2 regions of the Aerococcus sp. HMSC10H05 genome follow, and region 2 is predicted to be linked to the other one. Evidence: riboswitches for the same ligand, from Rfam matches in the RefSeq annotation. Region 2 holds a riboswitch; the other holds the start of a gene.
What was found. A riboswitch is a leader RNA that binds a small molecule or an ion and turns the genes downstream of it on or off. The one in region 2 is predicted to bind lysine.
Positions count from the first base shown of each region.

Region 1: another riboswitch for lysine. It lies ahead of dapA (4-hydroxy-tetrahydrodipicolinate synthase); the one in region 2 lies ahead of HMPREF3116_RS02855 (YfcC family protein).

Region 1 covers NZ_KV786964.1:3,748-7,340, reverse strand. Annotated here, with positions in the region: gene alr (alanine racemase) at 1-1,101, shown strand, start outside; lysine riboswitch at 1,192-1,340, shown strand; gene dapA (4-hydroxy-tetrahydrodipicolinate synthase) at 1,508-2,398, shown strand; gene HMPREF3116_RS02580 (AraC family transcriptional regulator) at 2,525-3,394, shown strand; gene purB (adenylosuccinate lyase) at 3,434-3,593, opposite strand, start outside.
Region 2 covers NZ_KV786966.1:1,334-4,926, forward strand. Annotated here, with positions in the region: gene HMPREF3116_RS02845 (nitroreductase family protein) at 1-543, shown strand, start outside; gene HMPREF3116_RS02850 (alpha/beta hydrolase) at 647-1,564, shown strand; lysine riboswitch at 1,781-1,931, shown strand; gene HMPREF3116_RS02855 (YfcC family protein) at 2,027-3,442, shown strand; gene HMPREF3116_RS02860 (M20 family metallopeptidase) at 3,460-3,593, shown strand, end outside.

The DNA of each region.
Region 1 (3,593 bases), on a different contig from region 2:
TATTTCGCCGTAAAAAAACATGTCGGTAATAAAGCTGTCATGGCAGTTATCAAAGCGAACGCCTATGGTTTAGGCGCTGTAGAAATTGCAGACGCTTTGCAAGCTCGTGGTGTAGACGGATTTGCTGTTGCTTTAGCAGATGAAGCTATCGCGTTACGAGATGCTGGTATGATTGCACCTATCATGGTTCTCGGTCTAACTGACCCGGATGACGCTTGGTTATTAGCCAACTTAGAAATTGGCGTAACCGTATCTAGTTTAGACTATCTTAAATACGCGAAGAAACATGACGAGGATTTCTCACGTCTTCATAAATTAAATGTTCATTTAAAAATAGACTCTGGTATGGGCAGAATTGGTGTTCGTACCGTTAAAGAAGCACAAAAAATCATTAATTATATTGCCAAACATCCTAAAAAATTTAAATTAGCTTCGATTTTTACCCACTATGCGACGGCGGATTCCTTTACTGACCATAGTAAGGATAAAGTTTCAGCACAATCAGACTTTTTCGATGATATCCTTAGTCAATTAGATTACTCAGCTTTAGGCTATACCCCGCTCTTCCATCAGTCAAATTCTGCCTTGAGCGTATGGCATCCGGAGAAAGCGCTGGATGCTGTTCGACTTGGCATTGGCTTATATGGATCGAAGCCTAGTATGGAAGATGTAGCATCGCCAGTTGACTTCCAACAAGCATTAACTTTAGAAACAGAAATCATCTATGTTAAAAAAATGCATGCTGGTGATACCATTTCCTACGGTGCCGAATATACAGCCAGTGAAGATGAATGGGTCGCTACGCTACCAATTGGCTATGCAGATGGCTGGCAAAGAAGTTATTTAGGTTTGAACGCAATCGTTGATGGTGAGTTGTGTCCAAGCGTCGGGCGAATTTGCATGGATCAAATGATCATCCGTTTACCACATGAAATGCCTGTTGGCACAAAAGTTACTTTAATTGGTACAAATGGTGGTCAAACGATTGATGTGATTGATGTTGCGCATCACGCCGGTACCATTGCTCACGAGGTATTAACGAATTTAAGTCCGCGTTTACCAAGAGAATATACTTTAACAAAAAAGAAGAAAATGAAATAATTTTTTTAAATCTAATAGTTTTTTCATTTATCACTTGCCTTTAACTCATTATCATGTTAGTTTTAAACTAATGATTATACGAATAGAAAGTATAGATATAGAGGTTGCGCAGCCAATCAGTAACGAAGTGTGAAAGGTGGTTGTGCCGAAATGCAGTTTTCTGTGTTGGGGATAATACTGAATAGGGTTATTCCTGTCAAACCTTAATGCCCATTAAGGTGCGGAGCGCTTGTCTAATACTAGGGATTAAAACTGTTAGGGTTGTAGGACTTTATCGGTATTTTTTGACACGATTTCCTAGGTAGACAAAGAGAGTGGCTCTTGTCTGCCTTTTTTATGCTTTAACTATACAATCGTTTATTCATTCAGTCTTTTACATAGTATGCACAAATATAGGAGGATGCTCATGTCAATTTTTAAAGGTTCTGCGGTAGCAATTGTTACCCCTTACGATAATTCATTAGAACAAAATATCAATTATGACGTATTTACCGATTTAATCGAATTTCAAATTGAAAATGGTACCGACGCAATTGTTGTTGCTGGAACAACTGGTGAGGCTTCTACCCAAACCGATGCAGAACAAGTTGAACTAGTGAAGTTTTGTGTTGAACAAGTAAATGGTCGTGTACCTGTAATCGCTGGTGCTGGGTCTAATGATACTGCTCACGGCATTCAATTAACCAAAGACTGTGTAGCTGCTGGTGCCGATGCCATTTTATCAGTAACACCCTATTATTTAAAGACGAGTCAAGCTGGTTTATTAGCCCACTATGGTGCTATTGCAGATGCCATTAAGACTACACCGATTATTTTATACGATGTACCTGGTCGTACTGGCATGTCAATTGCGCCTAAAACATTGGCTGAATTAAAGAATATTGATAATATTGTAGCCCTTAAAGATGCCACTGGTGATTTAGCAAATGCTGTGGATACACGCTTTCTTGTAGGGCCTGATTTTGATGTCTATTCTGGAAATGATGACACTGTAATTCCTTTGATGAGTTTAGGTGGACAAGGTGTGATCTCTGTATTGGCCAACATCGCGCCTAAACAAGTCCACGAAATGACCCACTATGCTCTTAATGGTGATTATCAAAAAGCTGCTGAATTGCAGACGACATTTAAACCATTAATTGATATTTTATTCAGCGAACCAAATCCAATTCCTATCAAAAAAGCGTTATCTATGCTTGGTTTTGATACTGGTTCAGTTCGTTTACCATTAGTTCCCGCGCAAGAAGAAACCGTAGCTTGCCTTGAAGCTGAAATGACACGGTTAAATTTGATTTAGGCTTTCCATTTAAAAGCTAAACTGTGGTATATTAAATGGGTGTGTATTGTATTAATGCACACCCTTTCTTATTTTCTCAGCTTATCAGTAATAGCTAGATTGAATATATAATAGGAGTTTTGATTTATGCCAACTGGAACATTGCCATTTAGAATCAAACTAAAAAAAGTTGATCAAGAAATGGTTGACATTTATAATCGCTCTTCTTTCCATAGAAATGAACTTTTAATTTCCTTAAAACCCTTCACTATTGAGTTAGCAGACAAGAAAATTGACGTCTCTGTACGCCAAATTATTGTGCTTCCGGAACCCATTATGCGACGGTTGATCTTACCGGATAAAAATGGGGGGCACCAAGAAGAGACCACTAAACCCTCTGAGGAAAAAGTGTACGCTTACCTTTTATCTCTAAGTGAGCCTTACATAGATGCCATTGCGAATGACTTTGTAGAGACGCCCGAAGTAAAGCAAATATTTGATGAACCACATGTTTTCAGCTTTTCATTTGTCACTTGGCAACATCTACTACAAACTTTGATTCAATTGCAATTGGAATTAAAACGGCCCGAAGACGCTATTCAAAAGAAAATGGTTTTCAGCATTGTGTCGACCATTTTCCTTGAACTTTATAGACTGTCATCTGCCTCTAAACAGAATCGTTTAGAGATGTCAGAGAGAGAAATTCTAGCTTATGAAATTAAACATTTTATTGTAGATTCCTATCGAAAAGATTTAACCCTACAAGATATTGCAGATAAGTTCGATATTTCCACTTCAACTGTTAACCGGGTATTCCAACCCTATTTCCATTCAACTATTTATCAATTTATATTGGATTTAAGATTGGGCTATGCTTACTCCCTTATTGAAAGTGGTTTATCTATCACTGAATCCTGGCAAAAAGCTGGCTTTAATGATTATAGTAACTTCTATAGAGCCTTCATTAAACATTATCATATTAGACCACATGAGGTACCTAAAAAAGGAGAATCGTAAGATTCTCCTTTTTTAGATAGTTAAGAATAGGTGTATCATCTAATCTTCAATTAAACCAAGTTTTTCAAAGATGTCATCTACTTTTTGAATATGATAATGATAATCAAAGGCCTCATCTATTGCTTCAGGGTCTAAGTGCCTTATAATTTCTGCATTGGTTTCAATAAGGCCTTTAAAGCTTTTACCTTCGTCCCATGCA
Region 2 (3,593 bases):
GCTAATACAGATGTAACTGCTGCAGATGTGACTGCTGCTTTGAATGAAGTAATTCCACAAGTTCCAAGTGCATTTAACTCACAAGCAACTCGTGTTGTAGTGGTTTCTGGTGAAAACAATGTTAAACTTTGGGAATTAGTTAAAAATGTTCAAAAAGATGTATTAGATGAAGCAACATTAAATTATATGACACCAATCATGGATGGTGCACGTGATGCTGTTGGTACAATTTTATTCTTTGAAGATCGTGACGCAGTCGAATCAGGTATCCCAGCTAATGAAGAACGTCGTTTAATTTATAAAAACCATGCATCTGCTAATGCACAATTAACCACTTGGTTAACATTAACTGAATTAGGTTTAGGTGCAAACTTACAACACTTCAACATTGGCTACGAACAAGGATTCGATCGTAGCATCCGTGAATTATTAGATCTTTCTGAATCTTGGGAATTGATTGCCCAAATGCCATTTGGTTCAATTGAAGCACCAGCTGCTGATAAAGAAACTATTGCTAGTTCAGAATTAGTGATTGAACGTTAATCATTGACATTTTATAGAAGCTTGCCAACTTGGCGGGCTTTTTCTTTTTTTAAGGTAAAAGTTCGATGTTATAATAGTCATAACATAAACTAGGAGGTCCAATATGCGGAGCGAAGTAATTAAATTATATGAAGACAGAGATGATGTCACTTTAACAACTTATTTATTAGACCCATTCACAACAAATAATGATAACAGAAAGAGACCAGCTATTATTATTTGTCCGGGTGGTTCTTATATGTATTGTTCTGACCGAGAGGCAGAACCTGGAGCTATGGCTTTTAACGCTATGGGATTTAATGCCTTTGTCTTACGCTATTCTGTTTACGGTCAAGGTAAGACGACTGATCAAATTTTAGCTGAAGAACATTTTCCAGTTAAAGAAGAAGTTCTATTCCCGCATGCCCTAAAAGAAACTGCCAAAGTATTTGAGTTAATTCATCAACATGCAACTGAGTGGCAAGTGAATACCGATCAAATTGGTTTAATCGGCTTTTCAGCGGGCGGACATAATACTGGGATGTATAGTAATGTATGGAATAAACCGGTAATTCAAGAAGCAACAAGTTTAACAGGGGACCAGTTGAAACCTGCATTTAATATTTCATCGTATGCACTCACAGATATTGCTTACTATTTTGGTAAAAATGTAGAAAATCCAGATCCAAATGTGCAAGCCTATGCGACTGCTATTTCTCTCGCGTGTTTTGGGAAACCACAACCAACCCTAGAAGAAGTTTCTCAATACTCCATACCAGCTACGGTTAATGCAGATACCCCACCAACTTTTATTTGGGCAACAAGAGAAGACCAAGTAGTGAATGTGCGCGACTCAATTTCCTTTGCTTTAGCTTTAGAAGAAAATGAAATACCATTTGAAATGCATATCTTTCAAAAAGGGCCACATGGTTTGTCTGTAGCTAACGAATCATCAGCTTTATATCCAAATCAAATAAATAAGACTGCAGCACAATGGCTACCATTAGCTGAAAATTGGTTGAAAGAAATTGTCTTACATTGAGTTTATGGATATAGTTATAAGCAAAAAAGTAAATAAGGAAAGTATTCAGTAATGGCAACCCATAAAACTGCGCAATTTAATATTATATATGCCTTATAGCGTTAATTTAATATATGAACTCTTATTATGAAGGCACAGTAGCCCGTAACATTGATTGTAAAATTTCTTGACATTGTTCCTATTATTTCCTAAGATTAGAATTACATGAAAAAATGCGAAATAGAGAGAGGCCGCTAATCACATCAGTATCCGTTTGGAGAAAGGGTTATTAGCCGAAACAGTATGACTTACTGTTGGGGGTGTATTAAAAAAATGCATCACTGCCAAAAAGGAATGCCCAATTCCTTCCAGGAGCGCTTTCTATTTTGTGGGCAAAAGTGATTTCTGTATTCAACCAATACCAAGACGAGCTTTTGCTTGCCTTGGTATTTTTTTATTCTAATTTTAAAAAGGAGCTTTGTTATGAAATCAAAATTATTTCCTAAAAAGTTACGAATGCCAAATGCACTAGTACTTTTATTTGCGATCATGGTCGTCATGATGGTATTAACGTGGATAATTCCTGCAGGTGAGTTTGAACGAACACTTGTTGATGACCGTACGGTATTGGTACCAGATTCATTTCATTTTATTGAATCAAGTCCACAAAATCCCTTCCAATTGGTTTTAGCACTACCACAAGCATTTATTGAGGTTGGTTCGATTGTATTCTTCCTATTCATTACTGGTGGTTCTTTTAAATTAATTAATGAAACAGGGATCCTTGAAGCTTTAATGGGACGTTTAGTTCGTGCTTTAAAGGGCCGCGAAGAAATTTTTATTCCCATTTTAGTCTTCGTTACTGGTTTAGGAGGGGCAACTCTAGGTTTATCTGAAGAAATTATTCTTTTTATTCCAATCGGTATTGCTTTAGCCCGTGCGCTTGGCTATGATGCTATGACAGGAATTGCTGTTTTAATACTTGGTGCTGCTGTCGGATTTAATGCTGGATTTATGAATCCTTTCTCTGTAGGGGTTGCCCAAGCTTTAGCTGAGTTACCTCTATTTTCCGGTGTTGGTTTACGTATTGTTTTATTTGTTGTTCTTTGGGCAGTGACAACGATTTTTATTATGCGATACGCAAAGAAAGTTAAAGCTGATCCAAGTAAAAGTGATGTTGCCGATTTAGAAGCTGCTGATAAAGCACAAGCTGACTATATAGATCTAAATGAACAGGAAATACCAGCATTTTCATCTCGTCACAAATGGATCACACTCGCTTTACTTTTAGGTTTTTCTATAATGATTTATGGTGTATTTCAAATTGGCTGGTTTATTGATGAATTAGGGGCGATGTTCTTTACAATGGCAGTGGTATCCGCATTAATTGGTGGATTACCAACTGGAAAAATAGCTGATACGTTCGTTGCAGGAGCTAGCGAGATGACATTCTCTGTCTTAGCCATTGTATTTGCTCGTGGCATTTTAGTCGTGATGGAAAATGGGATGATTTTAGACACGATTATTTTCTATCTCGTACAAGTAGTCAATATTTTCCCAGCTGTCTTGGGTTCTGTAGGAATGTACGTTATCCAAATTCTAATTAACTTCTTTATCCCATCAGGCTCAGGTCAAGCTGCTGCGACTATGCCAATAATGTTACCGATTGCTGACTCTTTAAATGTTACAAGACAGACAGCTGTACTTGCCTTTCAATTAGGGTCTGGTTTTATGGATGCCATTATTCCAACTTCAGGTGTCCTAATGGCCGAATTATCATTAGCTAAAATACCATATAACAAGTGGTTCAAATGGTTTATGCCGTTATTAGTAATTTACATTCTAATTGGTTTGGTATTCTTAATTGGTGCTCACTTTGTGGGTTATGGTCCATTCTAGAAAGGATTGAAATATATATGACTATAAAAGAAAGATTACACCAAGCAGTTACAAACTTGGAGGATGACTTAAGAGGGTTAAGCGATTATATTTTTGCAAACCCAGAATTAGGACATCAAGAGTTTAAATCTTCGAAAGCACATATTGAATT